Regions from separate parts of the Duganella zoogloeoides genome, predicted to be linked through region 2. Evidence: predicted binding sites of a transcription regulator. Region 2 holds the regulator's gene; the other holds the start of a gene.
What was found. Region 2 encodes sigma-54, which starts transcription at its own class of promoters, with help from an activator protein. Its sites were predicted from a motif close to TGGCANGNAANCTGCTTT; they were not measured.
Positions count from the first base shown of each region.

Region 1: the regulator sigma-54 is predicted to act here: its motif matches at 4,437-4,454, upstream of prpB (methylisocitrate lyase).

Region 1 is NZ_CP140152.1:4,391,813-4,399,691, reverse strand. Features, by position in the region: gene SR858_RS19470 (LytR/AlgR family response regulator transcription factor) at 1-507, opposite strand, end outside; gene SR858_RS19465 (sensor histidine kinase) at 516-1,556, opposite strand; gene SR858_RS19460 (alpha/beta fold hydrolase) at 1,572-2,435, opposite strand; gene prpR (propionate catabolism operon regulatory protein PrpR) at 2,619-4,340, opposite strand; gene prpB (methylisocitrate lyase) at 4,493-5,377, shown strand; gene prpC (bifunctional 2-methylcitrate synthase/citrate synthase) at 5,468-6,616, shown strand; gene acnD (Fe/S-dependent 2-methylisocitrate dehydratase AcnD) at 6,628-7,879, shown strand, end outside.
Region 2 is NZ_CP140152.1:5,435,771-5,443,649, forward strand. Features, by position in the region: gene SR858_RS23880 (alginate lyase family protein) at 1-630, opposite strand, end outside; gene hpf (ribosome hibernation-promoting factor, HPF/YfiA family) at 691-1,050, opposite strand; gene SR858_RS23890 (RNA polymerase factor sigma-54) at 1,126-2,610, opposite strand; gene lptB (LPS export ABC transporter ATP-binding protein) at 2,614-3,366, opposite strand; gene lptA (lipopolysaccharide transport periplasmic protein LptA) at 3,368-3,970, opposite strand; gene lptC (LPS export ABC transporter periplasmic protein LptC) at 3,980-4,582, opposite strand; gene SR858_RS23910 (KpsF/GutQ family sugar-phosphate isomerase) at 4,582-5,580, opposite strand; gene SR858_RS23915 (monovalent cation:proton antiporter family protein) at 5,707-7,689, shown strand; gene bluB (5,6-dimethylbenzimidazole synthase) at 7,727-7,879, shown strand, end outside.

The sequences.
Region 1 (7,879 bases), 1.0 Mb from region 2:
CAGCGGCTGGTGCATGTCGAAATAGGCGCGCATGTAATTGCCCTCGGACTCGAACAGGCGGATGTCGTCGAGGGCGACGAACCAGCAACGCTCGCCGTCCTTGATGAACATTTTTTGAGGCATGGCGGCGGGTGTGGCTGCCGGCAGCACATTGGTAAAGCGTTGCGCCGCGCAGCGCTGCAGCGCCGCCGCCATGCGCGCGGGCTGGATCGGCTTTTGCAGGTAATCGAGCGCATTGACTTCGAACGCCTGCAAGGCATAGCGGTCGAAGGCGGTGGTAAAAATCACCTGCGGCGCGGCGTCGAGGGCGGCCAGCATGTCGAAACCGCTGCCACCCGGCATTTGCACGTCGAGGAACACCAGGTCGGGTTTCAACGCAGCGATCTGCTGCACGCCGTCGGCGGCGTTGGCCGCCTCGCCGACGATGTCCACGTGTGGGTGCCCCGCCAGCAGGCGCCGCAATTCGGCGCGCGCCAGGCGCTCGTCATCGATCAGCAGTACCCGCATGGTTGGCATCATGGCAGCTCCGGCACGGTCATGGTGGCGCGCACCCAGCCACCGTCTTCGGTCAGGTCGAGCCGGGCGCCGGCGCCCAGTATCAATGCCAGCCGCTGGCGCGTGTTGGCCAGCCCCACCCGGGTGGAATCGGTGAATGGCGCCAGCGCGCCATGGTTGGCGATGTCGATGCGCACCACCTGGTCGGCGTCGCGCCACGCGCGGATGCGGATGTCGCTGCCGGTGGGACTGGCCTCCACGCCGTATTTGACGGCGTTCTCAACCAGCGTTTGCAAGGTCATGGGCGGGATGCGCACCGCGTCCATGCCCGGACCGATATCGATGGCGATGCGCAGCCGTTCCTCGAAGCGGATTTTCTCGATCGCCAGGTAGGCTTGCACCGCTTCGATTTCGGCTGCCAGCGGCACCGTATCGTGGTGGCCCGATTGCAGCGCGTAGCGCATCACGCTGGCCAGCTGGTCGATCATTTGCGCGGCCGCGTCCTGGTCCTGGTACACCAGCGCGCGCACGCTGTTCATGCTGTTGAAGAAAAAGTGCGGATTAACCTGCGCCTGCAAGGCGCGCAGTTCGGCTTCCCGGGCGCTCAGTTGCAGTTGCAGCGCTTCCGCCTCGAGCCGGGCATTGCGGCGCAGGTAGGCAACCAGCATGTAAAAAATCGTCCAGACCAGGTACACGCCCCACCAGAACAGCAGCGCGCCCGGCAGCCAGCCGGCGTTACGCACCTCGCCGAACGGCTTGATGACGAAATAGCCGACGAGTTGCACCGTCGTGTGCACGGCGCTGAGCAAAGGCAGGGCGAGGGCAATGGTTTTCCACGACACCCGCACCCTGGCTTGTATGCGTCGCTTGAGAAAGCGCCGCCACAGGTGGGAAATCAGCAGGCCCGCCGCCACGCCCCAGTAGCCGATCGCCAGCGCGGCCAGCGTGCGCTGCGCACTTGGTGTCATAGCCACCATCAACAGCGGCAGGAAGTTCCAGCCGGCCAGCTGGAAGATCCAGTACCAGGGCAGGCGGGCGGGCAGGGGGCGGCGGTCGGTCACGAGCGTACGTTGGGCTTATTTCAGGAATTGGTCGATGCGATCATACATCCAGCTTGGGTCGTCGAGCATGATGAAATGGAGCGCGGTGTCCGCCATCTCCACCTTGACGCCGGCCAGCTTGCTGTATTGACCCTGGTAGGCCTGCTGGAACTGTTCCTTGTTCCCGAAGTTCTTGTAGGCGATCCAGCTGCCCAGCACCAGCGTGGGCGCCCTGATACGGGAGACTTCCTGGCGCAGGTCTTCGCCCATCAACTCCGCCATCGCGTTGGCGACCGTGGTGCGGTCCGACTGTTGACCCCACGCCAGTGCGCGCTGCACATCGTCTGCACCGGTGATCATGGTGCGCAGCGTTTGCAGCTGGCCGGCCTGTTGGGCGGCAGTGTCCCTGCTCAGCATGCGGGTACGCACGGCGGCTGCCATTTCCTTCATCTGCGGACCGGTAATGCTGGGCATCTGGATGGCGGCCATGGCCGGCAGGCTGTCCACGATCACCAGCCGTCCCACCTGTTCCGGGTGGTCGGCGGCCAGTTTCAGCGCCAGGAAGCCACCGAGGCTGTGGCCGACGATCACCGGTTGCGCCAGTTTGTTGGCGGCGATGTACTCGCTCAGCTGCTGTTCGGCCGTTGCCAGCAGCGGGCCGTCGATGGCGGGTAAGCCGGCAAAGCCGGCCAGGGTCAGTACGTGGCAGCGGCGCGCGCCGCAATAGCGCTGAACCGTGCCGTCCCACACCGCGCCCGACGACGCCAGGCCCGGGATCAGGATCATCGGTGCCCCGGTGGCGTTGCCGGTGACGTCGATCTTGAAGGCAGGGGCGGCGATGGCCGTTGAGGCGAACAGCAAGCTGGCGGTGATGGCGGCAACGGTGCGGGCGAAGGACATGGCGTTTCTCCGTGATGGGTAGGTGTGGCCATGTTAGCGGTGGGGTTCACGGGCGGCGACCGCTGGTGGATGAGCGGTCGCTGGCAGGTGATGAACGGCGTGACCATGTGCTCGGCATGGACTCCCGCTTTGGCGGGAAGTACGGCGGTTAACTTGACCGCATCGGCGCAGTGACGGTGTTTTTCAAGGTGCGGCGGCCTGGCCGCCATCTTCCGCGCGCAACCGGCGCCACAGCGTGGTGCGGCTGATGCCCAGGTAATTGGCCGCCGCGTCGCGCCGGCCGCCAAAGCGGGCCAGAACCTCTGCCGTGCTTGCCGTCTCGCGATGCGCCCGGCTGATGCTGAGCGACGATGCAGTGGCGCCGGCGGCCGCGCTACCCGCGCCGGTGTTGCCAACATCAGCGCCAACACCGGCGTCAATACCGCCATGGCCTGCCAGCTCCGGCGCCACGCCAGCGATGAACGCGGGCGTGAGCGCCTGCAGTGGCTCGGCCGCCAGGAACAGCGCCAGGCGTTCGGCCAGGTTGCGCAGTTCGCGCACATTGCCGGGCCAGGCGTACGCTTGCAGCAGCGGTGCGCACGCCGCCATCTCGGCGCGCAGGTTGGGGTGCGGCCGGGCGCCGAGCGACGCCAGCGCATGCTTGAGTGACCATTCGGCCAGCGCCACCACGTCGCCGGGCCGTGCGCGCAGCGGCGGCAGCGCCAGGCGCAGCACCGCCAGCCGGTAGAACAGGTCGGCGCGGAAGCGGCCGTCGCGCACGCGCTGCTCCAGGTCGCAGTGGGTGGCGCTGATGATGCGCACGGCAACGGCGATGGGCCGGGTGCCGCCCACCCGCACCACCTGCCGTTCTTCCAGCACCCGCAGCAAACGAGTTTGCAGCGTCAGCGGCATCTCGCCGATCTCGTCGAGGAACAGGGTGCCGTGGTTGGCCGCCTCGAACAGCCCGGCATGGCCGCCCCGGCGCGCGCCGGTAAACGCGCCGTCTTCATGGCCGAACAGTTCCGATTCGAGCAGCGACTCTGCGATGGCGCCGCAGTTCACTGCCACGAACGGCCGGTTCTGTCCCAGGCTGCGCGGCCCTTCGTTGTGGATCGCCTGCGCAGCCAGTTCCTTGCCGCTGCCGGTTTCGCCCTGTATCAGCACCGTGGCTGGCGATTTCGCATACAGCACCACCGACTGGCGCACCGCTTCCATGGCGACCGATTCGCCGCGCAAGTCGGTGATGCCGTGGCGGGCGCGCAGCGTATCGGTCGCGGCGCCCGTGGTGGCGCCGCGTGCGCGGCCCCGGCCCCGGTCCATTTCAAGCCGGGTCAGGCGCGCCAGCTCCAGCGCATCGTCAAAAGCGTGCCGCACCGAGGCCGCAGAGTACACGAACACGCCCGTCAGCCCCGCCTCTTCGGCCAGGTCGGTGATGCGGCCGGCGCCGACGATGGCCTTGATGCCTGCCGCTTTTAAATCGTTGACCTGGTCGCGCGCGTCTTCCTCGGTCACATACGTGCGCTGTGCCACGTCGATGTCGAAGGTGGTGGTGAATTCGGCCAGCTCCTGCAGCCGCTCCTGGTAGGTGACGATGCCCACGTGCGGGGACACGCGCCGCGCCCGCGCCAGCGCCTGCATCACGTCGAAGCCGCTGAAGCGTGCCACGACCACCGGCACCGACAGCCGGCTTCTCAGGTAGGCGGCGTTGGAGCCGGCGGCGATGACGGCGTCGCAGCGCTCGGTGGCCAGGCGCGCGCGGATATGGCGCACGGCGTCGTCGAAGCCGAGGTGGATTTGTTCGATGGTGGCGCGGTTGTCGTATTCGAGCGTGATATGGCGGAACACGTCGGAGAGGCGCGAGACGGAAACGGTCCAGATGACGGGCTTGTCGTCAGGATCGAGCGGCAGGGAAGGAGGAGGGCGCATGTTTCAATTGTAGTGCAGTTGTTTCGATGTTTCAAAATGAAACAATTTTGCAACATCGAAAATCATCAAGTGATTGATTTTAAAGGAGGTGGCGGGTGGCACGGCTCTTGCAAAGTGTCACCCAACTTCACCGCAACATTGAAAGGTCACCCATGAGTCGTTCCGCAGGCGCCGCATTCCGCCAGGCCGTACAAGAAGAATCGCCGTTGCAGGTCGTCGGCGCCATCAACGCCAACCACGCCTTGCTGGCCAAGCGCACTGGTTTCCGCGCCATCTATCTGTCGGGCGGCGGCGTGGCGGCCGGCTCCCTCGGCTTGCCCGACCTGGGCATCTCGAGCCTGGATGACGTGCTTACCGACATCCGCCGCATCACCGACGTGTGCGACCTGCCGCTGCTGGTCGATGCCGATACCGGTTTCGGCGCCTCGGCCTTCAACGTCGCGCGCACAGTCAAGACCATGATCAAGGCCGGCGCCGCCGCCATGCACATCGAAGACCAGGTGGGCGCCAAGCGCTGCGGCCACCGCCCCGGCAAGGAAATCGTCTCGCAGCAGGAGATGGTCGATCGCGTCAGCGCCGCCGTCGATGCGCGCACCGACGACCAGTTCGTGATCATGGCCCGCACCGACGCGCTGGCGGTCGAAGGGCTGGACGCGGCGATCGCGCGCGCGGTGGCGTGCGTGGAGGCTGGCGCCGACATGATCTTCCCGGAGGCGATGATCAGCCTCGAGATGTATAAACAGTTCGCCGCCGCCGTAAAAGTGCCGGTGCTGGCCAACATCACCGAATTCGGTTCCACGCCGCTGTTCACGGTGGACGAGCTGCGCGACGCCGACGTGGGCCTGGTGCTCTATCCGCTGTCCGCGTTCCGCGCCATGAACAAGGCCGCTGAAAATGTGTATGGCGCGATCCGCCGCGACGGCACCCAGCAAAACGTGCTCGATACCATGCAGACGCGCGCCGAGCTGTATGAACGGATCAACTACCATAGCTTCGAGCAGAAGCTCGATGCGCTCTTCGCTGCGCAAAAAAAATAACCAGTCAATATCGTCGCTTTCGCGCCGGCGCAATGCATGCTCAGCATGGATTCCCGCCTGCGCGGGAATGACGGATACCAGGAGATCATCATGACCGACACTACCACTTTCAAACCCAAGAAATCCGTCGCCCTCTCCGGCGTGGCGGCCGGCAACACCGCGCTGTGCTCCGTCGGCAAGACCGGCAATGACCTGCACTACCGTGGCTACGACATCCTGGACCTGGCCACCACCAGCGAGTTCGAGGAAATCGCCTACCTGCTGGTGCACGGCAAGCTGCCCAACGGGGGGGAGCTGCGCGGCTACAAGGCCAAACTGCGCTCGCTGCGCGGCCTGCCGCAGGCGGTCAAGTCCGCGCTCGAAGCATTGCCGGCCGCCGCCCACCCGATGGACGTGATGCGCACCGGCGCTTCGGTGCTCGGCTGCGTGCTGCCGGAAAAGGACGACCACAATGTGCCCGGCGCGCGCGACATCGCCGACCGCCTGATGGCGTCGTTCGGCTCGATGCTGCTGTACTGGTACCACTACAGCCATAACGGCAAGCGCATCGAGGTGGAAACCGACGACGATTCGATCGGCGGTCACTTCCTGCACCTGCTGCACGGCTTCAAGCCGCCCGAGAGCTGGGTGCGCGCCATGCACACGTCGCTAATCCTGTACGCCGAACACGAATTCAACGCGTCCACCTTCACCGGCCGCGTGATCGCGGGTACGGGTTCGGACATGCACTCGGCCATTACCGGCGCCATCGGCGCACTGCGCGGTCCCAAGCACGGCGGCGCCAACGAGTTCGCGTTCGAAATCCAGAAGCGCTACGAAAATGCAGACGAGGCGGAAGCCGACATCCGCAACCGCGTGGCTAACAAGGAAGTGGTGATCGGCTTCGGCCATCCCGTGTACACGATTTCCGATCCGCGCAACGTGGTGATCAAGGAAGTGGCGCGCCAGCTGTCGCAGGACGGCGGCTCGATGAAAATGTTCGACATTGCCGAGCGCCTGGAAACCGTGATGTGGGACGTGAAAAAAATGTTCCCCAACCTGGACTGGTTCTCGGCCGTGTCGTACCACATGATGGGCGTGCCCACCGCGATGTTCACGCCGCTGTTCGTCATTTCGCGCACGTCCGGCTGGGCCGCGCACGTGATCGAGCAGCGCATCGACAACAAGATCATCCGCCCCAGCGCCAACTACGTCGGCCCCGAAGACCTGCAATTCGTGCCGATCAAGGACCGTTCGTAATGACTACGCCGATGAACACGCAATACCGCAAACCGCTGCCTGGCACCACGCTCGACTACTTCGACGCGCGCGCCGCCGTCGATGCCATTCAAAACGGCGCCTGGGCCGGGCTGCCCTACACCTCGCGCGTGCTGGCCGAAAACCTGGTGCGCCGCTGCGACCCCGCCACGCTCAATGCGTCGCTGGGGCAGCTGATCGAACGCCGCCGCGACCTCGATTTCCCGTGGTTCCCGGCGCGCGTGGTCTGCCACGACATCCTCGGTCAGACCGCGCTGGTGGACCTGGCCGGCCTGCGCGACGCCATCGCCCTGCAGGGCGGCGATCCGGCGCTGGTCAACCCGGTGGTACCAACCCAGCTGGTGGTCGATCATTCGCTGGCGGTGGAGTGCGGCGGCTTCGATCCCGAGGCCTTTACTAAAAACCGCGCCATCGAGGACCGCCGCAACGAGGACCGGTTCCACTTCATCGACTGGACCAAGAAGGCGTTCAAGAATGTCGATGTGATCCCGCCCGGTAACGGCATCCTGCACCAGATCAACCTCGAGCGCATGTCGCCCGTGATCCAGGCGCAGGACGGCGTGGCCTTTCCAGATACATTGGTCGGCACCGATTCGCACACGCCGATGGTCGATGCGCTGGGTGTGATCGCCATTGGCGTGGGCGGCCTGGAAGCGGAGAGCGTGATGCTGGGCCGCGCCTCGTGGATGCGCCTGCCCGACATCATCGGCGTGGAGCTGACCGGCAAACCGGGGCCAGGCATTACCGCCACCGACACCGTGCTGGCGCTGACGCAATTCCTGCGCCAGCAAAAAGTGGTGTCGTCGTACCTGGAGTTCTACGGTGAAGGCGCCGCCCACCTCACGCTCGGCGACCGCGCCACCATCTCCAACATGGCGCCCGAGTATGGCTCCACCGCCGCCATGTTCTACATCGACGAGCAGACCATCAAGTACCTGCGCCTGACGGGCCGCGAGGAGGAAACCGTCAACCTGGTGGAGACCTATGCGAAACAGGCCGGCCTGTGGGCCGACGCGCTGGCCACCGCGCGGTACGAGCGCGTATTGACATTCGACCTGTCGTCGGTGGTGCGCAATATCGCCGGGCCATCGAACCCGCACAGCCGCGTGCCCACGTCGGAACTGGCAGCACGCGGCATCAGCGGCGTGGTGGAAAACGAACCGGGCCTGATGCCCGACGGCGCCTGCATCATCGCGGCCATTACCAGCTGCACCAACACCAACAACCCGCGCAACATGATCGCCG
Region 2 (7,879 bases):
CTCGGCCGGCAGCGCGCCGTCGGGTGCCACCTGGGCCATGGCGTTGTCGAACACGCCGTGGCCCCAAGTTAATAGACGCTGGTCGTGGGTGACGGCGCCGACGGCAGTCACTGCCAGCCCTTCCCAGTAGTAATGGTTGTTGCGCTTGCCCTTGCGGGTGTCGGCGTGGACCAGCGTGGCGTCGGCCAGCGTGGACAGCCACGCCTCGATCGCTTGCTTTTGCGCGGGCATGGCGGCTGCCTGCACGCGCGCATAGCTGAGCGCCAGTCCGCCCAGGGTCCACTTGCGCACGAAATACGCCTGTTCGCTCGACATCTTGCCCAGCATGGCCTGCTGGCCGGCCCAGCTGTCCAGCCAGTTCAAGGCGCAGGCGGCGTCTTGCGGCTTGCCGTTGGCCTGGTAGCGGCTGGCGTTGCGGGCGACGCCAGACAAGAATTGTTCGACCGGCTCGGTGCTGGCGATGTTTTTGGCGCGCCGCGCCGGGTCGATCACGGAATGGTTGGCGTCGTTGTAGTAGCTGTTGGCGTCGATGTCGATGACGGCGGCCGGCGCCGGCTGGCAGGTGGCGGCGACGGCGGAAGCAGCGGAGGCGGAAAGGAGAACGGTATAAACCAGATAAACAATTTTCATGTAGCTCCAAAAACAAGAAAGGGCGCCTTGTGCGCCCTTAGTTGGTGTGTCGCGCCGTTGTTAAAGGGCGGCGGCAGCTGGTTCGAAGTTATCCGGGAGATGCTTGATCGCATCGTGGCCGTGCTGTTGGACTTTGCCTTTGTACTTCATGACCTGGCGGTCCAGCTTGTCGATCAGGGTGTCGATCGCAGCGTACAGGTCTTGCGACAGGCTTTCCACGTAGACCGTTTTACCGGACAGGCGCAGATTGATTTCAGCCTTTTGGCGCTTGGTTTTCTCTTTAAGGTTATCTACGGTCAGAATGACAGCAATATCAATCACTTGATCAAAGTGCCGTGTCACGCGTTCGAGCTTGCTCTGCACGTATTCACGAATGGCGGCGGTCACTTCGAGATGATGTCCACTGATGGTGAGATTCATACACACTCCTAAAGATAAATGTCGCTGACGGTTCGTGCTTTACCCATTGTTGCCGAGTAAGCAGGAACCAGTGCACTACAAAGACTTGCGGAGACTGACTGGAGGGATTTTGAGGGCTTCGCGATATTTGGCAACAGTGCGTCGCGCAATCACCATGCCCTGTTCTCCCAGCATGTCCGCAATCTTACTGTCGGATAAAGGATTTTTAGGGTCTTCAGCTCCTGTCAGTTGCACGATCAGTGCCCGTATCGCCGTCGAACTGGCTTCACCTCCCGCTTCGGTGGCGACGTGGCTACCAAAAAAATATTTCAGCTCAAACATGCCGTGCGGCGTCAGCATGTATTTCTGAGTTGTTACCCGAGAAATGGTGCTCTCGTGTAAACCCAGTGTATCAGCAATTTCGCGAAGCACAAGGGGGCGCATGGCAACGGCGCCGTGCGAGAAAAAGTTCTTTTGTCGTTCTACTATCGCTTGCGCCACGCGCAGGATGGTGTCGAACCGCTGGCGCATATTCTTGATCAGCCACTTCGCTTCCTGCAGCTGCGCGCCCATGGCGCCCTCGCCTCCCTCGCCCTTCTTCTGCTTGAGCAGGTTGGCGTACATGGCGTTTACGCGCAGGCGCGGCATGACGTCGTTGTTCAGGCTGACCTGCCAGCCGGTGCGCGATTTTTTCACGATCACGTCCGGCACCACGTAGTCCGACACGTCGGACGCGAACGCCGCACCGGGGTGCGGATTGCACTGGCGGATCACGGTCTGTACTTCGCGCAAGTCTTCGTCGTCGCACAGCAGCGCTTTTTTCAGCTTGTTGAAATCGCGCTGGGCAAACCACGTCAGGTGCTTTTCGACGATGGCCACGGCCATCCGTCGCGTCACCAGCGCGATGCCGGGCAAGCGCTTGATTTGCAGCGCCAGGCACTCGGCCGCATTGCGCGCCCCCACGCCGGCCGGGTCGAAACTTTGCAGCAGCGACAATGCCGTTTGCAGCTCGTCGAGTTCGACTTCCAGTTCCTCCGGCAGGCGCGCGTGGATCTCGTCGAGCGCTTCTTCGAGGTAGCCGTTTTCGTCGAGCGCGTCGATGATCAGCTCGACCAGCGCGCGGTCGCGCAGCTCGAGCACGGTCACCCGCATCTGCTCCATCAGGTGTTCGCGCAGGGTGCAGTGGTGCGCTTCGATTTGCGGACGCGCGTCTTCGTCGTCGGGCGCCTTGCTGCGGCCGGCGTCGCTCCAGTCCATGTCCGCTTCGGCGGTGGTACTTTCGGTATCGGCGGCGGGGCCTTCGTAGGCGTCGGCCTCGCCGGCGGGCGCCGCTTCCTGCGGGCCCGATTCGGACGGCGCTTCGCCGGACGGCGCCTGCTGGCTGATGGCGCCGTCGGACAACAGCCGCAGCGAATGGTCGAGCGGGTCGTCTAACCGCTCGAGCAAGGGATTGTCGGTCAGGAGTTGTTCGAGTTCCTGGTGCAGCTCCAGCGTGGAGAGCTGCAGCAAGCGGATCGATTGCTGCAGTTGGGGCGTCAGCGCGAGATGCTGCGAGGTCCGCAGTTGCAACGACTGTTTCATGGATTACATTCGGAAGTGTTCACCCAGGTAGACGCGGCGGACCGACTCGTCGGCGATGATGTCGTCCGGACGGCCCGAAGCCAGCACCGAGCCCTGGTTGATGATATATGCGCGGTCGCAGATGCCCAGCGTCTCGCGCACATTGTGATCGGTAATGAGGACGCCGATTTGCCGCTCCTTGAGAAAGCGCACGATGCGCTGGATCTCGATCACGGCAATCGGGTCGACCCCGGCGAATGGTTCGTCGAGCAGCACGAAGCGCGGGTTGGTGGCCAGCGCACGGGCGATCTCCACCCGGCGGCGTTCGCCGCCGGAGAGCGAGAGCGCGGGGTTCTCGCGCAGCTTCTCGATTTGCAAATCGGCCAGCAGGGTATTGAGCCGTTCAGTAATGTCAGCCTTGGATAAAGGCTTGCCGTCCACTTTCTGGATTTCGAGGACAGCGCGAATATTTTCTTCCACCGTCAGTTTGCGGAACACCGACGCTTCCTGCGGCAGGTACGACAGGCCGAGCGAGGCGCGGCGGTGGATCGGCAGCGACGAGACGTCGACGCCGCCGATATCGATGGTGCCGGCGTCCGACGGTACCAGGCCGACGATCATGTAGAACGACGTGGTCTTGCCGGCGCCGTTGGGGCCGAGCAAACCCACCACTTCGCCGCAATCGACTTGCAGGGACACGTCGTGAACGACCTGGCGCTTGCCATAGCTTTTCTGCAGGCCGCGAACGATCAGGGTGCTACCGCAACTTGGTTCCATGTCATTTCCCCGCAGGCTGGGTGGCCGGCACCGGCTGCGCCGGCGCGATCGGCGGGCGCTTGGACGATGGCTGGATCACCATGGTGCCGCGGCCGGCGCCCGGTTTGCTCTCGCCGCTGCTGCTGTTCTTCACCGCGAACACTTCGCGGCGGCTGTCGTAGGATATGAACTCGCCATCGACCTGGCTGGTGACCTTGCCCGACTCGAGCTGCTTGATGCGGCCCTTGGAGATCAGCTTGACCAGCTCGGTCTTGTCGTCGTATTCGATGCGGTCGGCCTGGCCTTCCACCCACTTGTCGGTCTCGCCGTCGAGTTTCTGGCGGAACGTGGCCTGCACGCCGGGCGTGCCGGTGAGCACCACGAACTGGTAGCCCTCGGGGTCTTGCGTGACCACCGCCTTCGGCGAGGTCATGCGGATGGTGCCGCGCGTGAGGATGACATTGCCGGTGAAGGTCTTGATCTGCTTGACGTCATCGGAGTCGGCCTGGTCGAACGACACTTCGATCGGCTTGTTGGAGTCGGCTTTTTCGGCGCGCGCCGGAATGGTCAGTGCCGCCAGCAGCAGTGCTGCCGACCAGAAGGTGTGCTTGGTGATTGCTCTCATAATCTTCCTTTAGCGTGCCGCATGCGGCGGCACGGTGATCTTGCCGCGTCCGCCCAATTGGGTTTGCAGCGTTGCGTTGTTGGCGGTCATGCCGACACCCGTGGCCACCGTCTTGCCCAGGTGCAGTTCGACCGGTGCGACGGTTTCCATCCGTTGCTCGTCCGGGAACACGGTGAGCGTGGACGTGGTCAGGCTCATGGCCTGGCTTTTGCCACTGGCCGGGCGTACCACGCTGACGTTGCCGTCGAGCTTGACGCGCGAGTTGTCCTGATCGACGCGGGCGGTGTCGCCGCGCACCGTCATTGGCGGATGCTCGGCCGACAAGGTGTTGATATAGGGCTTGATGATGTCGGACGCTTCTTCGGCCGGCAGGTGGGTGAGCTTGTCGCCGGAAATGATATAGGCCGGCTTGCCGTCCTTGGTCATGCGCACCACGCTGAACCGGTCGATGATGTAATCGGGCTCGTTGCGGAACTTGTCCTGCGCCGTATCCTGGTTCGATTCGTTAATCAACTGCACCATCCAGCCGGTACCGACGGCCACGAATACGCCGATGACGACCATCCAGGTGAGCGACCAGCGGTGGGCGGTTCTTTTACGTACGTTAGGCATCAGATCACCTTGGCGCGTGTGAGGTCGTGGATGTGCAGCGCGCCGACCAGCTTGCCATCGGCGTCGGCCACCAGCACTTGGTTGATGCGGAACTGTTCCATGATTGCGACCGCATCGACCGCCAGCTGTTCCGGCGCGATGCTGCGCGGGTTGGCGTGCATGACGTCGCGGATCAGGACCTGGGTGAAGTCCTGCACCTTGTCGATCATGCGGCGCAGGTCGCCGTCGGTAAATACGCCGATCGGTCTGTCCTCGGCATCGACCACGGCGGTCATGCCCATGCCTTTTTTGGTCATTTCAAGCAGCGCGTCGGTGAGCTTGACGTCGGCACGCACCTTGGGCACATCGGCGCCGCTGCGCATGACGTCGCGCACGTGGGTGAGCAGGCGCCGGCCCAGCGCCCCGCCCGGATGCGACCGGGCAAAATCTTCTTCCCTGAAACCGCGCAGATCGAGCAAGGCCACTGCCAGCGCGTCGCCCAGCGCCAGCGTGACGGTGGTGGACGTGGTGGGCGCCAGGTTCATCGGGCACGCTTCCTTGGCCACCGCTACATTGAGGTGGACGTCGGCGATGCTGGCCAGGCTGGAGCCTGGTTTACCGGTGATGGCAATGACCTTGCTGCCCATGCGCTTGACCACCGGCAGGATGGTCATCAGCTCGGTACTTTCGCCCGAGTACGAAATGGCAATGAAAGCGTCGTCAGCAGTAACCATGCCGAGGTCGCCGTGCGCAGCCTCGGCCGGATGTACGAACATGGCGGGGGTGCCGGTGGAGGCGAACGTGGCTGCCATCTTGCGAGCGATGTGGCCGGACTTGCCGATACCGGACACCACCACCCTGCCCTTGCAATTAAACAACAGTTCAATCGCTTTGACGACGGTATGGTCGTCACCCAGGCGCAGCTCCAGCGCAGTAATGGCAGCAGCCTCGTTTTGCAACGTTTCACGGGCGAGCCGCAGCGCATGCGCCGCCATTTTTGCGTCAAAAGCTTTCAGCATTGTTTTTTCATGGGTTACACTCATACCCAAGTATAGCCGAATTAAGAAAGCAAAAAACTTGCCAGTCGAAACATTGTGCCTGCGTGGGGCGAAACCACTGAATAAAAAACTGACGGCTACGGCAACATGACGTTTTCCCCGCTCGAACTGACCCTGGTGTTGTTAGGCAGCGCCGTGCTGGGCGTGGTGGCCTTCCGCATGATGCATTTGCCGCCCATGCTCGGCTACCTGGCCGTCGGCATCCTGATCGGCCCCCACGCGCTCGGCTGGGCCATGGAAAGCGAAGCCACCCACGGCCTGGCCGAGTTCGGCGTGGTATTCCTGATGTTCTCGATCGGGCTCGAATTCTCGCTGCCCAAGCTGCTGGCGATGCGCGGCATCGTGTTCGGCCTCGGGCTGGCGCAGGTGGCGTTTACCATCATTGCCACCTTGCTGTTCGGCTGGCTCATCGCCAGCCAGCTACCGGCCCATTTGCAGATCAGCTGGCAAGGCGCGTTTGCACTCGGCGGCGCGCTGGCCATGTCGTCCACCGCCATCGTGGTCAAGATGCTGACCGAGCGGCTCGAGCTCGAGAGCGAGCATGGCCGCAAGATCATCGGCATTTTGCTGTTCCAGGATCTGGCCGTGGTGCCGCTGCTGATCATGATCCCGTCGCTGGGCCAGCGCCCGGACGCGCTGGCGGAAACCCTGGCCTGGGCCGGTGTCAAGGCCGTGATCGTATTGACCCTGCTGCTGTTCGTCGGCCACCGCCTGATGCGCGGCTGGTTTACCATCGTGGTCAAGCGCCGCTCGCAGGAACTGTTCATGCTCAACCTGCTCCTGATCACGCTGGGCGCGGCATGGATCACCGAACAGGCCGGGCTGTCGCTGGCGCTCGGGGCGTTTGTCGCTGGCATGCTGATTTCCGAGACCGAGTACAAGCACCAGGTGGAAGAAGACATCAAGCCGTTCCGCGACGTGCTGCTGGGACTGTTCTTCATCACGGTGGGCATGCTGCTCAACCTGCGCATGGTGATCGACAACTGGTGGCTGGTGCTGATCCTGCTGATCGGGCCGGTGCTGGTGAAGTTTGCCCTGATCGCCGCGCTGGCCAAGCTGTTCGGCTCGAGCGATGGCGTGTCGATCCGCACCGGCCTGGCGCTGGCGCAGGCCGGCGAATTCGGCTTCGTGCTGCTCAACCTCGCCAGCGGCAACAAGCTGATCGATCCGTTCATCACCCAGGTGGTGCTGGCCTCGATGGTGCTGTCGATGCTGGTGGCGCCGCTGATCATCGCCAAGTCCGACCAGATCGTCATGAAGCTGGCCAGCAACGACTGGATGATGCAGTCGCTGGCGCTGACCAAGATCGCCAGCCGCACCATGTCCACCAACAAGCACGTGATCCTGGCCGGGTTCGGCCGCAGCGGCCAGAGCCTGGCTACCCTGCTGTCCGAAGAGAAAATCGACTACCACGCGCTCGACCTCGACCCCGAGCGGGTGCAGGTGGCGCAGGCGGCCGGCCTGCAAGTGTCGTACGGCGACGCCGCGCGGCGCGAAAGCCTGGTCGCGGCCGGTATCTACCGCGCCAGCGCGGTGGTGATCACCTACGCCAGCACACCGTCGGCATTGAAGGTGCTGCACCAGGTGCATTTGCTGGCGCCGAATTTGCCGGTACTGGTACGCTCGCACGACGACACCGACCTCGACGCCCTGAAAGCGGCCGGCGCGGCCGAAGTGGTGCCGGAACTGATGGAAGGCAGCCTGATGCTGGCCTCGCACACCTTGGTGATGCTGGGCGTGCCGCTGCGCAAGGTCGTGCACCGCGTGCAGGCCGCGCGCGAAGCGCGCTATGCGTCGCTGCGCGGCTTCTTCCACGGCTTTTCCGACGTCGGCGAAGACGCTGACCTCGACCGCCTACACCCGGTCACCCTGGCCGACAACACGCCCAGCGTGGGCAGGCAGCTGGGCCAGTGCCTGCTGGCCGACAGCGGCGCCGTGGTTGCCAGCCTGCGTCGCGGCAAGCAGGTAATCGACTTCGGTCCCGAGACCGTGCTGGCCGCCGGCGACGTGGTCGTGCTGCGCGGCGCGGCCGACGCCGTGGCGCGCGCCGAGAATTTGCTGCTGCGCTGATCCGGCGCGGCAGTTGCACCAACTTAGCAAGGCAGTCATGTCCGCAGGTTTTACCCCGCAAGAAATCGACACCGTCTATCGCGTCATCCAGGAGCGGCGCGACGTGCGCCACTTCGTTCCCGGCCCGGTGGACGAAGCGGTGATCGCGCGCCTGCTGCACGCGGCGCACCAAGCGCCCAGCGTCGGCTAT